Regions from separate parts of the Plantactinospora sp. CNZ320 genome, predicted to be linked through region 1. Evidence: riboswitches for the same ligand, from Rfam matches in the RefSeq annotation. Region 1 holds a riboswitch; each other region holds the start of a gene.
The links. A riboswitch is a leader RNA that binds a small molecule or an ion and turns the genes downstream of it on or off. The one in region 1 is predicted to bind cyclic di-AMP.
Positions count from the first base shown of each region.

Region 2: another riboswitch for cyclic di-AMP. It lies ahead of CLT71_RS13390 (coiled-coil domain-containing protein); the one in region 1 lies ahead of CLT71_RS14975 (VldE C-terminal domain-containing protein).
Region 3: another riboswitch for cyclic di-AMP. It lies ahead of CLT71_RS19340 (VldE C-terminal domain-containing protein); the one in region 1 lies ahead of CLT71_RS14975 (VldE C-terminal domain-containing protein).
Region 4: another riboswitch for cyclic di-AMP. It lies ahead of CLT71_RS00305 (C39 family peptidase); the one in region 1 lies ahead of CLT71_RS14975 (VldE C-terminal domain-containing protein).

Region 1 is NZ_PJMP01000001.1:3,428,393-3,433,490, forward strand. It holds gene CLT71_RS14970 (ferredoxin reductase family protein) at 172-1,452, opposite strand; gene CLT71_RS14975 (VldE C-terminal domain-containing protein) at 1,659-2,681, opposite strand; cyclic di-AMP (ydaO/yuaA leader) riboswitch at 2,685-2,818, opposite strand; gene CLT71_RS14980 (SDR family oxidoreductase) at 3,096-4,124, opposite strand; gene CLT71_RS14985 (polysaccharide deacetylase family protein) at 4,444-5,098, shown strand, end outside.
Region 2 is NZ_PJMP01000001.1:3,057,339-3,062,436, reverse strand. It holds gene CLT71_RS13395 (cellulose-binding domain-containing protein) at 1-1,192, shown strand, start outside; gene CLT71_RS13390 (coiled-coil domain-containing protein) at 1,265-2,368, opposite strand; cyclic di-AMP (ydaO/yuaA leader) riboswitch at 2,375-2,502, opposite strand; gene CLT71_RS13385 (cation diffusion facilitator family transporter) at 2,751-3,665, opposite strand; gene CLT71_RS13380 (ABC transporter permease) at 3,749-5,098, opposite strand, start outside.
Region 3 is NZ_PJMP01000001.1:4,356,580-4,361,677, reverse strand. It holds gene CLT71_RS19355 (serine hydrolase domain-containing protein) at 1-85, shown strand, start outside; gene CLT71_RS19350 (response regulator transcription factor) at 150-845, shown strand; gene CLT71_RS19345 (sensor histidine kinase) at 838-1,956, shown strand; gene CLT71_RS19340 (VldE C-terminal domain-containing protein) at 2,007-3,035, opposite strand; cyclic di-AMP (ydaO/yuaA leader) riboswitch at 3,039-3,169, opposite strand; gene CLT71_RS19335 (phospholipase D-like domain-containing protein) at 3,396-5,098, shown strand, end outside.
Region 4 is NZ_PJMP01000001.1:70,250-75,347, reverse strand. It holds gene CLT71_RS00310 (hypothetical protein) at 117-674, shown strand; gene CLT71_RS00305 (C39 family peptidase) at 808-1,671, opposite strand; cyclic di-AMP (ydaO/yuaA leader) riboswitch at 2,038-2,182, opposite strand; gene mdlC (benzoylformate decarboxylase) at 2,439-4,040, shown strand; gene CLT71_RS00295 (hypothetical protein) at 4,413-5,098, shown strand, end outside.

The sequences.
Region 1 (5,098 bases):
TCCCAGGCTCGAAGGGGCGGAACGACGATTCCCGGCCCGGAACGCGCTCGACCTCCGGCTCGCCGGCTCGTGAGCCTGGCCTGCCTCGGCATCAGGTGAGCCTCGGCGGCCGGGTGCCGTCCGCCACGCGCCGCCGTCGAGGTCGGGGCGGGCGGCCGGCGCGGAGCTCGGTCAGCGGAACGAGAACTCCTCGAAGTGGATCCGGGTGGCTGGCAAGCCCCGCTGCCGAAATCCTCGTTCGAAGGACCTGATCATCGGAACCGGCCCGCACATGTAGACGTCGACATCGGCGAGGTCGCCGTCCTGCTCGGCGACGATCCGGGCCACGGCCAACGACCCCGCCTGCGCCGAAACGTTCAGGTGTACCCGCAACCCGGGGTTGCGGGTCGCGGCGTCCCGCAGTTCGTCCCGGAACAGCATCTCCACCGGCTGCCGGACCGTGTAATACAGGTCGATCCGCCGGTCACCTGGTCCGTCGGGGTCGCGCAGCCAGCTCAGGAACGGGGTGATGCCGATTCCTCCGGCGATCCAGATCTGCCGCCGCCCACCACGCCGGTAGTCCAGCATGCCGTAGCTGCCCTCCACAGTGGCCCGGCTACCGGCCTCGGCGCGCTCGTGCAGCCGGGCCGTGTAGTCGCCGATCGCCTTGACGGTCAGCCGGAGCCGATCCTCCGCCGGGGCACTGCTCACGGTGAACGGGTGCGGCTCGCGCAGCCCTGGCCGACGGATCTGGAGGAAGACGAACTGCCCCGAGGTGAAGACCAGCCGGCGCGTCTTGCGGGGACGTAACGCGATCTCCACGGTGCTGGTGTTGAGGCGCCGTACCTCGTCGACGACGTACCGGTAGCGGGGCCGGACGAGTCGCGCGAGGAGCAGCGTATAAAGGTACGCCACGACCCCGACCACGTAAGCCGCGAGGAGCAGGGCGAACGGCACGGGACTGGCCTCGACGACCTGGTCGACGAGGAGCGTGTGCGCCAGGCTGATCACGAAGAAGAGCCCGACCAGCCAGTGCGAGTGTCGCCACCGCCGATAGCTCACCGTCACCAGCCTGCGCAGCAGCGGCAGCCGTGGGCCGACGCTCAACAGCACCAGCACCGTGAACCCGGCGAAGGCGATCAGGCCGGACGGCGTGCCGCCCGGCGAGTCGAGCAGCCACGGCACGACCGTGACGTGCGCAACCAGCAGCAGGAATCCGGCGACCGCAACCTGGCGGTGGGTCCGGTACATCCGGTCCAGGCCGCCGAAGAAGGGCTCGATCCAGCGCGCCCGGGTGGCGAGTACCAGCGCGACGGCGAAGAGCAGCACGGCGGTGGACGCGAAGAACTCGGCGACCACCTGCCGAAGGAAGTCCGGTCGGCCGTCGTCGGCGGGCCAGAAGAGCGCCCAGGCGATCGTGTTGACCACCGCGATCCCGACCACGAACGCCACACCGACACGAGTTCGTCGCAAACTGCCTCCGATCGGAGGCCCGCATCCTATCCGCCGCCACCGTGGCGGGTGCGGGCGGACCAGGTAGCGGGGCGGGCCGGCCGGTCAGTCCGTCGGACCGGCCGGCCATCCGCCGATGATGCCAGTCGGCGCGCAACCTGTCCGCACAACGCCACCGCCCCGCCACCCTGAACAGCAGGTGACGGGGCGGTGGCGTTCGTTCGGGCCTACAACATCGAGACGTGCACGTGGTCGGTGTGGTCACTCGGACCGCTGTAGGAACTCCAGCCCTCGCCGGGGAACCAGATCTCCTTGTACCAGATCACGTAGAGGATGCCGAGCCGGTCCGAGTTGCGGATCAGGAACGCGGCCAGGTCGTTGCCGTACTTCATCTGGTCGTCGTTGGCAGCCCGGCTGAACCCGGAGTTGCGCAGCGACCAGTCACAGGCGCGGCCCTTCGGGTGCTCGAACGGCCCACCGGGCCGGTAGCAGCCGACGAACCTCTTGAAGCCCGCCCGGCGCACCTCGTTGTACATGTGCAGTGTCCGGGCGGTGATGCAACCGCCGGTGGTCGGATCGTCCTTGTTGCACGGCAGCCCGGGGAAGCCGTCGGCCATTCCCGGCCCCGGCCGGGCGACCGGCGAGGTGGCCGCCACCAGCCCCTTGTTCGGACGCGAGTTGCCGCCCACCAGGGCGAGCGCCTTCTTCGCGTCCGTCTGCTGCTTCTGGATGATCTTCTCCTGCGCGGCCTGCTTGGCGACCTCGTCGTCGATCGCCTTCTTGGCCGCGCCGACCTCGTTACGCGCCTGGTTGAGCGCCCGAAGCTTGCTGTTGTTGAACAGGTTCAGCTCGTTGAGCGCCGAGGCCCGCTCGATGAACGAGCTCGACGCGGAGTCGGACGAGTTGTTCGTCAGCAGCATCGAGATGGCGCTGAGCTTGCCGCTGCGGTAGGACTCGGCCGCGATCTCGCTCGCCTCCGGCGTGAGCGCCGCCAGCCTGGCCTCCGCCTGCTTCAACTGGTTGCCGAGCTGCTGCTGCCGCCGCTGGGACTTGGCGCGTTCTGCCTTCGCCTCCGCCAGCCGCTTGCCGGCGCTGGCGAGCACGTCACCGAGCACCGGCGAGTCGGCCTCCTCATGGGGGGCCGGTTTCGGCGCGGGCGCCGCCGACGCCTCCGACGGGACCACGACCAGAGCTGCGGCGGTGAGCAGTGCCAGGGCAGTCGCCAGCCTTCGGCGTAGGGGTGCCCTCACATGTATCCCTTCCGTCGGCCGCCGACCGGGTTAGCTGACGGGTTCGGGATGGAAGTGGTCCCTACCGCTGTCGCGGATTCACCCCAGGGGTGCGTGGGTCCCCGGCTCGCCGTGTGGCGATTAGGCGGCGATCAGCGCCGGTACCACGCGGTAGCCGGCGGCTATGAACGGCAGACAGCATACCCGGTTTCACTTCCCGAATGGCAATACCCGATCGCGGGCAAAAGCGTTGCCAGGCAACGACTATCCGTAATCACGGCGCCTCAGGCGCATCGAAGGTCATGCTTTGCCCACCATTATCGACTAGCCGCTGTCGGCTATTTACCAAGCGCGTTGTCACCGGTTACCGAGCGGGTAGTCACCGGCCTGACGTGCGAAAACGTGTCCAGGTTGGTCGGTGGCGTGATTCTTTGGTCACCGTCGGCGCCAGGGCGTTGTGCCGAACAGCACACCGGCCACCGTACCGGCCGAGAGCAGACCCGCTGTCACCACGCCCCGATGCTGGGACAGCCACAGTTGCGGACTCCTTGTGCGATACGGCGTGTCGAACGAGCCGTGCGCGCCCTGGTCCACCCCGCTGCCGTCGTCGACCGGGTGCCACAGGTTGGCCGTTCGATCCCGCGGCGCCGGCTGCTCCGTCTGCTGGCCGGAGTACCCCGTCCGGGCCAGGTACCTGTCGAGCAGCCCGGGTACCAGCCGGTTGGCGAGGATGGTGCCGACCGTGGAGGCACCGACCCAGTACTCCCGCCGGTCCGGCCGGTCGGCGGCGTGCACGATGGCTCGGGCCGCCAGTTCGGGCTGATAGATCGGTGGCACCGGCTGGGCGCGGTTACGCAGCCGGGAGAGTACCCAGTCGAACTGCGGGGTGTTCAGCGCCGGCAGGTGCACCATGGTGAGCCGGACCGGGCTGCGGTCGTGCAGCAGTTCACAGCGCAGCGACTCGGTGAAGCCCGCGATGGCGTGCTTCGCTCCGCAGTACGCCGACTGGAGCGGGATCGACCGGTAGGCCAGTGCCGACCCGACCTGCACGATCGTGCCGCTCCCGCGCGGGCGCATCCGGTCGAGGGCGGCCCGGGTGCCGTAGACGTACCCGAGATAGCAGACCTCGGTCACCCGCCGGAACTCCTCCGGTCCGATCTCGGTGAAGGGCGCGAAGACCGAGACGATGGCGTTGTTGACCCACAGATCGATAGGTCCCAGCTCGTCGGTCACCCGGTCGGCGGCCGCCTCCACCTGGCGGTGGTCCGCCACGTCGACCTCGATCGGCAGTGCCACGCCCCCGGCCGCGCGGACGTCCTCGGCCGCGCCCCGCAGCCCGGTGCCGCCCCGGGCCAGCAGGCCGAGCCGCATCCCCCGGCGGGCCAGCAGCCGGGCCGTGGCCCGGCCCACCCCGGCACTCGCTCCGGTGATCACCGCTACCCGCGCCGCAGGTCGCCCCCGCATCCGCCCCCCGTCCCGCACCCTCCCGGACCGCTGCGCCTTCCCGGACCGCTGCGCCTTCCCGGACCGCTGCGCCCTCCCCGGTCGCCGCGCGCCGGCTACCCGGCCGGTGCCCCGGCAAACTCCTGGACGCGCCGGAGACCAGGCCGCCGGACGGCAACCACAGCCCAGGCAGCAGCGCAGCGCCGAGGTAGCGACCACGGCGCCCGGCAGGCAACCGCAGCGCCGGGCCCGGGCCACCCGTCCGGGTGAGGATGAACCCCGGCCGGGCGGGTAACCGCCTCCGCGACCGGGGCGGCGGGCGGAGCAGATGGTGCGGCGGGTGCAGCAACGATTGCGCGGACGCGTGGTGCCGGCGACCGCCGTCGCTGCCGCACTGGCCGCCCAGGTGGTGCCGGCGGTGACGGTGCTGCCCGGGGTACGGCTGCGGTTCTTTCCCCGGCTGAGCGGACGCGGCTCGCCGGGTCACGTCGCGCTCACCTTCGACGACGGCCCCGATCCGGCCTCCACCCCGCTCTTCGTCGAGACCCTGGCCGCGCACCGGACCCGGGCGACCTTCTTCCTACTGGGGTCGATGCTGGCCCGCGCGCCGGAACTCGGGCTGGATCTCGTCGCCGCCGGGCACGAGGTCGCGGTGCACGGCTGGACACACCAGAACCTGCTGCTCCAGGGCCCGCACGCCACCTACCGCGACCTGGCCCGGACCCGCGAGCTGATCGGGGCGGTGACCGGTCGGGTACCCCGGTTCTTCCGCCCGCCGTACGGGGTGTTCAGCACCGCCGCCCTGGTCGCCGCCCGCCGGCTGGATCTGACCCCGGTGCTCTGGACCTGCTGGGGGCGGGACTGGAGCCGGTCGGCGACCCGGTCCTCGGTACTCGAGGCACTGCGCGACGGCCTGGCCGGCGGCGGTACGGTGCTGCTGCACGACTCCGACTGCACCTCGGCGCCGGGTGCCTGGCGGTCAAGTCTCGCCGCCC
Region 2 (5,098 bases), 370 kb from region 1:
GACCGCGATCGCCGCGAGCAGCGCTGCCGTGCTCGGCACCGGGCCGACGTCGACCGCACAGGCCGCCGCCGGCTGCCTGGTCAACTACACGGCCAACCAGTGGACCGGAGGCTTCACCGCCGCCGTCCGGGTCACCGCCGGAGACACCCCGGTCAACGGCTGGACCGTGACCTGGACCTACGGTGGCGACCAGCGCATCACCAACAGTTGGAACGCCCAGGTCACCCAGTCCGGCGCGACGGTCACCGCCCGGAACGTGGCCTGGAACGGTTCGCTGCCGGCCGGCGGCTCCACCGAGTTCGGCGTCCAGGGCAGCTATGCCGCCAGTTCGGCGGCACCGAGCGGGTTCACCCTGAACGGTGAACCGTGCAACGGTGCCGAACCGACCACCCCGCCGAGCACGGCGCCGCCGACCACCAGGCCGCCGACTACTCCGCCGACCAGCGTGCCGCCGACGCTGACACCACCACCGACCGTACCGCCGACCACTCCGCCGCCGAGCGGCTGCGGCGGCGCGGTGCTCTGCGACGGCTTCGAGAACCAGACCGGTACGGCGCCGTCGGGCGACTGGACCGTCAGCTACCCGGACTGCTCGGGCAGCGGCACCGCCAGCATCGACACCTCGGTCGCGCACCAGGGCACCCGCTCGGTACGCATCAACGGTGCCGTCGGCTACTGCAACCACGTCTTCGTCGGCTCGACCCGCGATCTGGGCAGCGTCGGGGCGGTGCGGTACGCCAGGCTCTGGGTCCGGCACACCACGGCACTGCCGACCTCGCACGTGACCTTCCTGGCCATGCGGGACGCGGCCGACGGCAACCGTGACCTGCGGATGGGCGGGCAGAACCGCGCCCTGCAATGGAACCGCGCGTCCGACGACGCCACCCTGCCGGAGCAGAGCCCGAACGGTGTCGCACTCAGCGCGCCGCTGCCGGTCAACGAGTGGACCTGCCTGGAGTTCATGGTGGACGGCGCGCAGGGCCGGCTCTCCACCTGGGTCAACGGGACCGCGGTGACCGGGCTGACCGCCGACGGTACGCCGACGCACGATGTCGATGGGCAGTGGTACAACCGGGCCAACTGGCGGCCCAACCTGACCGACCTGCGGCTGGGCTGGGAGAGCTACGGCGAGGGCGCGAACACGCTCTGGTTCGACGACGTGGCGCTCGGCTCGACCCGGATCGGCTGCTGATAGCGGGAACCGCCGGCACTGCCCAGGGGTGGCGGGCGGTGCCGGCGGTTCGCGATGGTGCGGTGCGGTCGATCAGTGCATCGACAGGTGTACGTGGTTGGTGTGATCGCTGGACGGGTCACCGTTGCCCCCGTTGTACGTCTTCCAACCACTGCTCGGCAGCCAGATCTGCTTGAACCAGATCACGTACAGCACACCCAGTCGATCGGCGTTGCGCACGTAGTACGCCGCCAGGTTGTTGCCGTACGTCCGGTCGCCGCCGGTCGCCACTCCGCCGAACCCGTTCTTCTGGGCGGCGAAGTCACACGCCTGACCCTTCGGGTGCTCGCCGCTGCCTCCGCTGCGGAAGCAGGAGACGAACCGGGTGAAGCCGGCCGCCTGGGCCTGCTTCAACGCGTGCAGGGTGCGCGCGGTGATGCAGCCACTTGTGGTCGGGTCGTTGAGACTGCACGACTCGTCCGGCCAGGAGCCGTCGGCGTTACGGGGTGCCGGTCGCGCCGACCCGCCCCCGCTGCCGCTGATCCCGGCGGCGGCGCCGCCGCTGTTGTTCGCCGCCGCAAGCGCCCGTTCGGCCTGCTTCTTGCGGGTCTCCATCACCTCGACCTGCTTGCGCTGCTCGCCGATTTCCTTGTCGAGCGCGGCCTTGGCCTGGGTCTCCTTGTCCAGGCTCTCCCGCAGCCCGCGCAGTTCCCGGCTCTCGTTCGCCGAGATCGTGTCGAGTGCGGCGGCCCGGTCCACCAGGCTGGTCGGAGATCCACTGTTCAGCAGTGCGGAGACCTGGCCGAGCCGACCGGTCCGGTACGCCATGTTGCCCATCTCGGCGACCCGTTCGCTCCGGGTCGCCACCTCGGTACGCAGCTCGGCGAGCTGCTGGTTCAGTTCCTTCTGCCGCTTGACGGAGTTGTCCAACTTGTTCTTGGCGGTCAGATAGCCCTTGCTGGCGGTCTGGAGTTGCTCGCGCAGGCTGTCCGTGCCTCCGTCGATGTCGTCGCCGCCGGGTGCCGCGGCCAGCGCCCCGGGGGTCGCGTACTCCGGTGCCGCCTGCGCGGGTGCGCCGCCGAGCGCCGCGAGGACCATGCCGAGGGCGACGACCGCTGTGGTCGCGACCTTCCGGTGCGGTCTCGTGGCGCTCCGCGCGGACGCCGGAGCCTGTCGGGTGGGTGCCAGGAACGGCATATGACAATGTCCTTCCGTCAGCCGCCGACCGGGTTAGCTGACGGGTTCGGGACGGAAGATCCCTACCGCTGGCGCGGATACACCCCTGGTACGTGGTTCCCCGGCTCGCGCGTGCGATTAGGCGACGGTCCCCGCAGGCGCCGGAGGGCGCCGCCCGGCGGAGACCGGAGCCGAGCTTACCGGCAGTCGTTCGCCGGGGACACGTGGCGTTGTCGGAGCCGGATTCGCGATTTTCCGAGTTGGGCGGATGTATCCGGACAAAGCTGGCCGACGCAGCCTCAAAACTTAAGATGCCGCTAACTATCGGTGAGTCTCGACGGCTGGCGGGGCAGGTGTGCGAGGGTCGCCGGCCGACCGCGATGTCACGCGGCGTGCTCGGTGGTCACCAGTCGGTGGGGCCGCAGCCCCCGGGCGCGGTGTTCGGCTCGACCTGGAGCGTGGCGTGCGAGATGTGGAAGTCCTCGCGCAGCGCCGACCGGGCCGCGGCGAGTACGGTACCCACCTCCGCGTCGCGGTCCAGCCTCAGGTGCGCCGAGGCCACCTCCATCCCGGAGGTGAGGGTCCAGACGTGCAGGTCGTGTACGTCGCAGACGCCGGGTACCCCGGCCAGCCGGGTGCGTACGGCGGCCACGTCGAGGTGCTCGGGCGCGGCCTGCACCAGGATCCGTACGGCGCTGCGGCCGAGTCGCCAGGTGCGGGGCAGGATGAACAGCCCGACCGCCAGGGCCACGATCGGATCCGCCCAGCGCCAGCCGGTCAGGATGATCACCACGGCGGCGACGATCACTCCCACCGAGTTGAGCAGGTCCCCGAGTACCTCCAGATATGCGCCGCGCAGGTTGATGCTCTCCCGCGCACCGGCCCGGAGCAGGCCGAAGGCGGCGGCGTTGGCCAGCAGGCCGAGCGTGGCGACCACGAGCATCGGACCGGCCGCGACCCGGGGCGGGTCGTCGAACCGGCGTACCGCCTCGACCAGCACGTAGAGCGCCACCCCGAACAGCAGTACCGCGTTGGCCAGCGCCGCCAGCACCTCCAGGCGGTAGAGGCCGAAGGTCCGCTGCGGGTCGCCGACCGCCCGCCGGGCCGCCGTGATCGCGGCCAGTGCCATCCCGATCCCGAGCACGTCGGTGAACATGTGCCCGGCGTCGGAGAGCAGCGCCAGCGAGCCGGTGGCCAGCGCGGCGACCGTCTCGACCACCATCAGGACGGCGAGCAGCCCGAAGGCCGCCCAGAGCCGCCCCCGGTGCTGCTCTGCCGCCCAGGTCAACCGCCCCCCGTGGTCGTGCCCGGCCCCCAACGCCGCTCCCTCCGTCCCGGTCACCCCCGCTGTCGATACTGCCGGGCCGTGGGGTCGTCCCAGCCGGAAAACGGCGGGACCGGCTATCCCTCGTCGGCCAGGGTGGCCGCGATCGGCGCCCGGGCGGCCCGCCGGGCCGGCGGCAGGCTGGCCAGCACCCCCGCCGAGGCGGCCAGCGCGGCGCAGAGGGCGAGCTGACCGACGGGTACGGCCGGCAATCCGTGCCCGTACCCGCGGATCAGCCCCAGTGCCGCCGTCCAGCCGAGGCCGACGCCGAGGGCGATCCCGGCCAGTGCACCTACCGCGCCGGCCAGCGCCGCCTCGGTCAGCAGCATGGCGGCCAGCTGCCGGCGGGACAGGCCCAGCGCCCGGACCGTCGCCGACTCGCGGCGGCGTTCGACCACCGAGAGCGCGAGCGTGTTGCCGATGCCCAGCACGGCGATCAGCACCGACATGCCGAGCAGGGCGGCGAAGATCCCCAACAGCTCGTCGAGGGTACGGGCGAGCGCGTCGGCCTGGTCGGCGAGGCCGCGTACCCGGACCGCCGGCTGGTCGGCCAGGGCCGCGTCCAGCGCCTGCCGGCCCGCCGCCGTCGACACCCCCGGGGCGAGGTCGACCAGCAGCCGGTCCGGCTCCCCGGGGCCGTACGCGGCGGTGAACGACGTCCAGGAGACCAGGGCGGCACCGTCGACCGGGGAGTCGTCGTAGACCGCCACCACTGTCAACGGGGCCGGTGGGCCGAGCCCGAGGGCGATCCGGTCACCGACCCCGACGCCCCGGTCGGCGGCGAACTGCCGGCTCACCGCCACCGTCCCCGGCACCAGCCCGGCCAGGCTGCCGGCGGTCACCTCGGGACGTACCGGCCCGTGCAGCCGCTCCGGCGGCACCGCCCAGATCCGGATCCGTGCGTTCAGCGGCGAGTTGGCCAGGCGTACCTCGGCGACGGTGCCGAACGCCGGATCGGGGCGCAGCCGCTGGGCCAGCCCGGGTGGCAGCGGGCCGCGTACCGCCGTCGGCGAGCCGTCGGTGCGGACCCGGTCCAGCACGAAGTCGACCGGGAAGTTCTCGGACAGCTCCCGTCCGGCCTGCTCCCGGGCGGTCGCCAGCAGCACGCTGAACATCGCCATCAGGGCCACCCCGATGGTCAGGGCGGTGCTGGTCGCCGCCGCCCGCCGGGGATCGCGTCGGGCGTTGACCACGGCCAGCCGTACCACCGGACCGAAGAGCCGGGCCGGCAGCCAGCCGACCAGCCGGACCGCCCGGGGGACCAGCAGCGGGGCCGCGACCACCGCGCCGAGGAAGGCGACCATGCCGCCGCCGAGCACCAGCGGCAACCCGGGAAAGGCCAACGGCAACCCGACGAGTACGGCCAGCCCGCCGACCCCGGCCAGGCCGAGCGCGACAGCGATCCGGGTACGGCCGCGCCGGCCCCC
Region 3 (5,098 bases), 930 kb from region 1:
CGACGACGTGCCGTTGGTGGAGATGATCGGACGGGAGACCCAGGCCATCACCGGAGCCGCGCCCGGCGACGGGGGCGGTGGCTGAGCCGGCCCGGCGACCGACGCGAAGGATGGATGACCGTATCTTCCGCTGATCGTAGGGTCCAGGGATGCGCGTACTGATCGTGGAGGACGAGCCCCACCTGGCCGAAGCCGTCCAGGACGGCCTGCGGCTGGAGGCGATCTCCGCCGACATCGCCAGCGACGGTGTGGCCGCCCTGGAACGGCTGAGCGTCAACTCCTACGACATCGCGATCCTCGACCGCGACATCCCCGGACCCTCCGGTGACGAGATCGCCCGACGCATCGTCGCCTCCGGCAGCGGCATCCCGATCCTGATGCTCACCGCCGCCGACCGGATCGACGACAAGACCTCGGGATTCGAACTCGGCGCCGACGACTATCTGACCAAGCCCTTCGAGTTTCAGGAACTCGTACTCCGGATCAGGGCGCTCGACCGTAGGCGCGCCCACCGCCGGCCTCCCGTGCGGGAGATCGCGGGTCTGCGTCTGGATCCGTTCCGCCGCGAGGTCTACCGCGACGGCCGCTACGTCGCGCTCACCCGGAAGCAGTTCGCCGTGCTCGAGGTGCTCGTCGCGGCCGAGGGAGGTGTGGTCAGCGCGGAGGAACTCCTGGAGCGGGCCTGGGACGAGAACGCCGACCCGTTCACCAACGCCGTACGCATCACCGTCTCGGCACTGCGCAAACGGCTCGGCGTACCCGGGATCATCGCCACGGTGCCCGGGGTCGGCTACCGCATCGACACAGCACGCGGCGCGGTGCCCGAGAGGGAAGACCGTGGATAGGGCAGCCGGCCTGAGTGTCCGGCTCAAACTCACCCTCAGCTACGCCGGATTCCTCATCGTCGCGGGTGTCCTGCTGCTCGGCACCGTGTGGGTCTTCCTCCTGCGTTACGTACCCGACCCACCACACAGGGATTTCGACCGCGACCCATCCGGCTTCCGCGCACCGGTCCTGCAAAGTCCCACCCGCGACGACCTCCTGCAGGCCTTCGCTCCACGGGCGGCCCAGGTGCTGGTGTTCCTGCTGGTGTTCGGACTCGTGGGAGGGTGGATCGCCGCCGGCCGGATGCTCACCCCGCTCACCCGCATCACCGAGGCCGCCCGCCTGGTCAGCAACGGATCGCTCGCACACCGGATTCGGTTACCGGGCCGCAGGGACGAGTTCCGGGAACTCGCCGACACCTTCGACATCATGCTCGCGCGGCTCCAAGCACACGTCGTCGCGCAGGAGAGATTCGCCGCCAACGCGTCCCACGAACTGCGCACCCCGCTCGCCATCTCGCAAACGCTGCTCGACGTCGCCCGTAACGACCCCGGGCGGGACCGGGACGAACTCATCCAACGGCTGCACGCCGCCAACACGCGGGCGATCAACCTCACCGAGGCACTCCTGCTGCTCAGCCGGGGCGACCGCGGAAACCTCCCCCGGGAGAGCGTCGACCTCTCCCTCGTCGCCGAGGAGGCCGTCGAAACGCTGCTTCCCTTCGCCGAACAGCGCCGGACCACTGTGGACGTCACCGGCGGGGTCGCCTGGACCAGCGGTTCCGCCGAACTCCTGCTGCGAATGGCGACGAACCTCGTGCAGAACGCCATCGTGCACAACCTGCCCGTGGACGGCACCGTGACTGTGCACACCGGGGCGTACGGCGACACCAGCGTGCTGCGGGTCGAGAACACCGGCCACCGGCTCCCACCCGAACTGCTGCCGACCCTCACCGAGCCCTTCCAGCGCGGCACGGAACGGGTACGCATCGACGGGCACCCCGGCGTCGGCCTCGGCCTGGCCATCGTGCACAGCATCGTCCGTGCCCACCACGGAACCCTCGACCTGGCCCCCGGCCCCGCCGGTGGGCTCCTCGTCACGGTCCGGCTGCCCGGGAGGCCGCGACCCTGACGCGGGTCCCTCGACCGAGCACCCACCGCCCTGACCGAGCGGCACTGCGGCTAGATCAGGGACAGGTGCACGTGGTTGGTGTGGTCGCTTGACGGGTCTCCGTGTGCGCCGCCGTACGACTTCCAGCCGGTCGTCGGCAACCAGATCTGCCGGTACCAGATCACGTACAGCACCCCGAGCCGGTCGGCGTTGCGGACGAAGAACGCGGCCAGGTTGTTGCCGTACGTCCGGTCGGCGCCGGTGGCGGCACCCCGGAAGCCGCCCGCCTCGGCGGAGAAGTCGCAGGCCCGCCCCTTCGGGTGCTCGTACGGCCCCCCGGGGCGGTAGCAGCCGGTGAACCGGGCGAAGCCGGCCCGACGCGCCTCGGTGTAGGCGTGCAGGGTGCGTGCCGTGACGCAGCCCGTGGTGGTCGGGTCGGGCTGGTCACACGCCTGCGGTGGCCAGGAGCCGTCGGTGGCGCGTGGCGCGGGCCGGGCCACCGGTGAACTGGCGCTGACGAACCCTCCGGTGGAGGCGCCGCCGACCTGGGCCAGCGCCCGCTCGGCGGCCTGCTTCTGGCGCAGCATGATGGCGAGTTGACGGCGCTCCTCGATCACCTCGGCGTCGAGCGCCCGCTTGGCTCGGGCGGCCCGCTCCCGGGCCTGGCCGAGCGCACGCAGTGCGTCGTTGTCCCGCAGGGCCACCGCCTCCAGGCCACGGGCCCGCTCCAGGAGTTCGTCGGCGGAGCCGCTGTGCAGCAGTACCAGCACCGGGCCGATCCGGCCGGTCTGGTACGCCGTCCGGGCCACCTGCTCGACCCGGGGCCGCAACTGCGCGATCCGTTCCTCGACCCGGCGTAGCTCGGCGGCGATCCTCGCCTGCCGGGCTTTCGCGTTGGCCAGGGCGTTCCTGGCCTGTAGGTAACCCCGGCCGGTCGATTCGAGCACGTCCCGCAGGAGCGGGGTGTCGCCTTCGTCGCCGAGGACGGCGGGGCTGTTCGCCTCCGCCACGCCGGGCCGGAAGGCCGCCCCGGCGAGCGCGCCGAACGTGGCGAGCAGGGCCAGGGCCAGCGGAAACCGCCGACGTGTGGATCCCGTCATGCATGTCCCTCCGTCGCCCGCCTACCGAGTTAGCTGACGGGTTCGGGACGGAACAAGTCCCTACCGCGGTTGCGGACTCACCCCACCTACCTGGGTCCCCGGCTCACCCGAAAGTGATTCGGCGGCGGTCACGCCGGCGCGGAGGGGTGCGCCACCGGGCGAAACCGGGGTCAGCCTACCTGATCAACTGGGTCGAACAGGTGGATTTCGCCGCGATCGGGCGTGGAAATTGCTTCAAGACCTGCCGGGCGCGGTCGGTGGCGGGCCGAACCGGCGGGGCGGAAATCGAGGGTGATCTTGGATACCCTGATCGGCCGCCGAGCTCTCGGTGGCTCTCTCGCCCTACAAGGGAGTACCCACATGCCTCGACGTCTCCGAGTGCTCCTGCTCGGCGTCATCGTCGCGGTCGGCTCGGTCACTCTGCCAGCCGCCCACGCCAACGCCGCTGTTGTGCCCGTCACCAGCGGGAACAGCACCGTGCTCTTCCTGCGGCCGAATCTCGACCCGGTGCCCGATGCCGTCTACGCGACCCCCGACCCCGGCCGGAACGGCGCGCACTTCCTGCCGTACCAGACCCCCGGGCTCCGGGACCAGATCGCCGACCTGATCGCGCTGGCCACACCCGGCTCCACCGTGTACGGCTCGCTCTACACCTTCTCCGACCAGGGGATCACCGACAACCTGCTGGCGGCGCACGCCCGCGGCGTCAGGGTCCGGCTCATCATCGAGGCGTGCACCAGCGGCACCACCGCGTCCTGCGGGGCACAGTCCAACCAGGTGGGCCAGCTCGTCACCGGGTTGGGCGGCTACCGCGCCGGTGCCACCGGATCGTGGACCTGGCAGTGCCGCATCTCCTGCTCGTCCGGCGGGACGGGCATCAACCACAACAAGTTCTGGGTGTTCAGCGGGCTGTCGGACGGGCGTACCGACGTCACGGTGGTCAGCTCGGCCAACCCGACCAAGCCGCAGCAGCAGATGTGGCAGAACCAGGTGCGGGTGGACAACGACCCCGCGCTGGCCGACGCGTTCCGCAACTATGTCGGGCGCAAGCTCCTGGTCACCGGCACCGCGAAGTCGTACGAGCGCGGGCACGTCGACGCGGGCAGTACCCGGATCTGGTTCTCGCCCCGCGAGTCGCCGAGCGCCAGCGAGAGCACGACGATCGCGGCATCGTTCAACCCGCAGAGCAGCCGCTCCGACATCGTCGCCGCCGCCATCGACGACGTGCAGTGCTCGACCAGCAGCTCCGACGACATCATCCGGGTGGCGATGTGGGGTTTCCGGGCCGCCCGGCCCGAGGTGATCGACGCGCTGGGTGACAAGCAGGCCGCCGGATGCACCGTCGAGGTGGCCACCGGCGAGCACCAGGACGCGATGGCCGGCCTGACCGCACGCGGCATCGGCGTCTACGCGATGGACCCCGGCGGATGCCGGCAGTCGTTCTTCACGGTCGAGCCCGGCGTCAACGGCGAATGCTCCGACGGCAGCATCCACTCCAAGTACCTGCTGGTGCAGGGCGTGTCCCGCAAGGACAACCAGATGCACCGGTACGTCTACACCGGCACGCAGAACCTCACCAACGGTGCGTTGAGGAAGAACGACGAGACCTTCATGCGCCTCGACGACCCGTCCCTCTACAACGGATACGTCGCGGACTTCAACGCCATCAAGAACGCCGTGGTGACCATTTCGCCGAACCGGTACCCGGGGGCCAGATTCGCCACCGCGAACCTGCTGGCGACCGGTGACCAGTTCACCCCCGCGGTCGCCTCGACCCGGGACTCCGCAGGCCGGAACGTCACCGTGTCCGCGTTCGCCTCCGGCCGGGAGAGCGGGCTGAACAACGAAATCCGGTTGGGCCGGTTCGTCGACGGGGTCCTGCAGTCCGAAGTGGCCGTCCGGACCGGAGGCGGTACCAACTGGAACTACCGCACCCCGGACGTGGGCATCGCCGGCAACGGCGACGCGGTGGTGACCTGGGCCGACGACAGCAACGGCAACGGCGGGTACGAGATCCGGGCCCGCCGGGTCCGCCCGGACGGCACCATGGGCCCGGTGGTCAA
Region 4 (5,098 bases), 3.4 Mb from region 1:
CGAGCCGGGGCCGGTACGACCGGTGCCGGCGAGGGCCTTGTCATCGGTGCCCGCCCCGGGCACCATGTCAACGTTCTGGAAAGCCCACCCACCGATCTGTCGCCGAGGAGGCGCCGGTGCTCGAGGAGTTCATGGGCATTCCCGCCCACCCGTTCCTGGTCCATGCGGCGGTGGTCTTCGTGCCACTGCTCGCGCTGAGCGCGGTCGGGTACGCCTTCCTTCCGTTCGTCCGCCCGCACCTGCGCTGGGTGCTGGGACTGCTCGCGGTCGCCACCCCGCTCGCCGCGCTGATGGCGAAGCTCTCCGGCGACCGTTTCCTGGCCCGGCTGGAGTCCCGCAACCGGGTCAGCCCGGAGTACGTGCCGAGGCTGGCGGAGCACCAGGGTCTCGGCACCAACACCCTGTACGCGACGATCGCGCTCGGGGTGCTCGCCCTGGCGCTTGTCCTCCTGGTCAAGCCCCGGGGCACCGCCGCGCCGGCGACGGGTGGCGTCGAGGGTGGCCAGGGAAGTGGCGAGGACGGTGCGGACCGTGCCCCCGCCGCGACCGGCAAGGGATCGCCGGTGCTGACCCTGGTGCTCGGGATCCTCTCCCTGGCTGCGGCCGGGATCAGCCTGTACTACGTCTTCCGCACCGGTGACACGGGCGCGCAGGCGGTCTGGCAGGGCCAGTGACCCGTACCTGACCGAGGCCGGGCGCCCAACCGTTGGTGACGACGACGCCGGCCCGCCCCACATCCCCGTCGGCAAGGACGGGTGGGTGGGTCGGGCCGGCGTCGTCGGTGTTGCTACCGGCGGAGAGGGCGGATCAGGACGAGTAGCCCCGGGTCGCCGTCCAGTGCGCCAGGTCGATGGTGGTCATCCAGTAGTTGCTGTCCGCGCCCGGGATGGCCGGGTCGGCGATCTTCACCGTACGGCCGTCGTCGCGGTAGCCGACAACCGTCACGTAGTGGCCGCCGGGGTAGCTGTGCCAGCCACCGGCGAGGTCGGTGGCCGAGCCGGCGATGTTGACGACCACTGCGTACCCGCTGGTGACGGCGTGCACGACGTCGGCCTGGAGCTGGTCCATCTGGGCCGGGGTGGCCGAGCCGCCGGGGATGGCGGTGGTGCGGTAGAAGTCGGTACCGATGATCTTGTTCAGTACCCGGGTGGTGTCCTGGGCCGAGTTCGTGCCGCTCATCGTGGTGCCGAGGTCGGCGGCGACGGCGTCCTGGCTGGGCTGCTTGTCCCGGACGGTAAGGGCGATCCGGGTGGCGGCCGGGCCGCAGTACCAGCCGTTGATCTGGGCCTGGAACTGGTAGTCCAGCAGCTTCGACTCCGGGGGCGCCGGGGGCTTGCTCGGGGTCGCGGCCGGGGTCGTCTTAGCCGCCTTGCTGGCCGCCGCCGTGGCCGGCGCGGTGCTGGCCGGCTGGGTCGGGGTCGCCGGTGCGATCGTACCCGGTGCGGTCGTCTGCGGTGCGGTGGTGACAGCCGCTCCGGCCTGACCCGCCGCCGGTGCGCCGACTTCGGCGACGGCGACGGTCGAGGTGTCCGGTGCCTCCGCCGAGTCGGTCGAGGCCAGTACGACCCCGCTGGACGCGGCGGCGGCGAGCACCGCCGCGGAGGCGAGCGCGAGCCGGTTACGCCGGCCCGAAATGACGGTCCTGAACCGCCGGTTGATTGCGTGCTTCAACGTTGTCCTCCAGAGGAAATGCGCGTCATCGCCACCGGGGGGGCAGGGAGTGACGCGACCTTTCTTTCGCTGCGGGGAATGCGACGCGTTATCGCACGCAATCGCACGAGACCGATCCGCCGACTGGCATTCGCCGGGACGGATCCAGGGTGCACCGAGCGGTCTCACCGAAAAGTGCCGGCCAGTGCGACCGCGGGGTGCTCGCGCGTCGACGACTTCCGCGTCAGAGACCGCTATCGGGCCAGGTTGGGGCGGCGGCCGGGGACGGGGTGGTCCGGGACGGTCGCGACGGCCGGAAGCGGCGGCGCGATGCAGCGAGTGAACTGGGGGGATGGGCGGAGGCCCGGGTGGTGCCGCACGAACAGCTACTCCTTCCGACACCGCCTACCGGGTTAGCTGACGGATTCGGGCGGGAAGGGCCGCCCTACCACGGGCCGATGTGGCTCGCGGATTCACCCCAGATAACTGTGGGTCCCCGGCTCGTTACGTAACGACTCGGCGGGTCCGCTCCGGTGTCACCCGTACGGCGACCAAGGGGCCGGACCAGACGCGCCGACATTACTGGCCGACTTCTGCCGTTGCCAACCCCACTGAACAGCGAAAACAGTGACTCACAGCGCGATCGGGACAGCGCCGGCCGAGTCTCCGGGCCGGCAGCCGACCGGTGGATAAACCAGCATGATCATGTACGCGTACGGTATGACGGAAATGACCGGCTTACCCCGGTGGCTCGAACGTGGGACAAGGACTCCAGGAGGCTCCTTCCGATGACAACGGTGCACGAAGCTACCTACCACCTGCTCCGTTCCCTCGGCCTGACCACCCTGTTCGGCAACCCCGGCTCCACCGAGGAGCCATTCCTGAAGAACTTTCCGGCCGACTTCACCTACGTCCTGGCCCTCCAGGAGGCCTCCGCGGTCGCGATGGCGGACGGCTACGCACAGGCCAGCGGCCGGCCGGTGCACGTCAACCTGCACACCGCCCCCGGCACCGGAAACGGGATGGGCAGCCTCGTCACCGCCTGGCACAACAAGACGCCAATGATCGTGACCGCCGGCCAGCAGACCCGGACGATGAACCTGTCCGAGCCGATGCTGACAAATGTGCGCCCCACCCAACTCCCCGAGCCGTACGTCAAATGGAGTCACGAGCCGCTGCGCGCGCAGGACATTCCCGAGGCGTTCATGCGGGCGCTCGCCACCGCCGTACAGCCGCCGGCCGGGCCGGTCTACCTCTCCCTGCCGCTCGACGACTGGGACGAACCCGCCAACGGCACCGCGCCGATCCGCCGGGTCAGCACCCGGGTCGCTCCCGACCCGGTGGAACTGGACCGGTTCGCCGAGATCCTGGCGGCCAGCCAGCAACCCATGCTGGTGATCGGCTCGGGCGTCGACCGCAGTGGCGGCTGGGCCGAGGCGATCGCCCTCGCCGAGCGGAGCCGGGCACCCGTCTGGCAGCCGCCGTTCGCGGACCGGGTCGGCTTCCCGCAGGACCACCCGCAGTTCCAGGGCCTGCTGCCACCGGCGATCGGACCGCTGGCCGAGAAACTGGTCGGCCACGACACCGTCCTGGTAATCGGTGCCCCGGTGTTCCGTTACTACCCGTACGTCCCGGGACGGCGAGGTTACCTGCCGGAGGGCACCCGGCTGCTGCACGTCACCGACGATCCGGCCGAGGCGGCCCGGGCACCTGTCGGCGACAGCCTCGTCGGTGACATGACGCTGGCCTGCGCCGGGCTGGCCGAACGGCTGCCGGCCACCGACCGGCCGCTGCCGCCACCCCGTCCCGCCGCGCCGGACGCGGCGGCCGGCACCCCGCTGACCCCGGAGGCGCTCTTCGGTGCGCTCGCCGCCGAATGGCCGGCCGACGGGATCGTGGTCCCCGAATCCCCTTCCAACCTCAGCGTGCTGCACCGGCAACTGACAATCACCCGGCCGGGTTCGTACTTCAAGATGGCCAGCGGTGGCCTGGGCTTCGCGCTGCCGGCGGCGGTCGGCATCGCACTCGCCCAGCGGGACACCCGACAGCATCGGCCGGTGGTGGCGGTGATCGGGGACGGCTCGTTCCAGTACTCGCCCCAGGCGCTCTGGACCGCCGCCCAGCACCGGCTGCCGGTCGTCTTCGTGGTGCCGGTCAACGAGGCGTACGGAGTGTTGAAGGCCTTCGCCCAACTTGAGGACGCACAGGGAGTACCCGGACTGGACCTGCCCGGCCTGGACATTCCGAGCATCGCGCGCGGCTATGGCTGCACCGCCCACCAGGTCGAGTCGGTCGACGAGTTCCGGACTGCGTTCCGGGCCGCGCTCGGTGCGGAGGGCCCGACCGTGCTCGCCGTACCGATCACCCGGGACGTCGCCCCGCTGCTCTGATCACCCGTCGCCCGAATCCGGACGGCGGGCTCTGGACGGCACATATCCCGTTTGGGTGTGGTGCCACCATGTCACCTTGGTGGCTTGGTGGCACCACGCTCATGGGGGGACATGCTCCCCCCGCCGGGCTCGGGCTGGGAATGCCGGCCGCCGGCCGGTCGTTACATCTCGCGTACGGCTGAGTAGCACCGCCTGTGAGCTGGGCTGGTGGCCGGGCCGCCGGGAATGATCCGGGGCCTGCGGTCGTTACATATGGTGTTCGCCTGAGTACCAGCACCCCCCGTGCGTGTGAGCCGGGCGAACGATCTTTTCTCCAATGGCACCCCGTGTCCCCCTGTGGGGTGTTCATCCCCGATTGGAAGGTGGACCATCGTGAACACGACTCTGTTCAGCCGATGGCTTCCGGCCGTCGCGCAGACTTCTCTGGTTCGTAGGACCGCTCTGGGTGTTGCTGGTCTGGCGTTCGTCGGTGGCGCTGTCGCCGGCCCCGCCGTGGCCGCGCAGGCTGCTCCGGAGCATGCCGGTTCGCCGGTGTCGCAGTCGGTGATGCAGGCCGACAAGCCCGACAAGGGCAAGAACGACAAGGGTGACAAGGGCAAGGGTGACAAGGGCAAGGATCGTAAGGGTGGTAAGCCGTCGCGGGACAGGCTTGTGCCGCGTGGTGTGCAGGGTGAGCAGTCGCGGATTCCGTTGTCGGATGAGCAGTCGGACAATGTGCGGGCGATTGTGAAGGCGACGAAGAAGGCGGGTATGGATGAGCGTGCCGCGGTGATCGCGGTGGGTACCAGCCTGCAGGAGTCGAAGTTGGAGAACCTGGGTCATCTGGGTGCGCGTAACGACCATGACTCGCAGGGCCTGTTCCAGCAGCGACCCAGCTCGGGTTGGGGTTCGGTGGAGCAGATCACCGATCCGGAGTACTCGACCACGGCGTTCCTGAAGGGTCTGAGGCAGGTTGATGGTTGGCAGGACCTGCCGCTGACGGTGGCGGCGCAGAAGGTGCAGGTGTCGGCGTACCCGGACGCGTACGCGCAGTGGGAGGACCAGGCCGCTGACCTGGT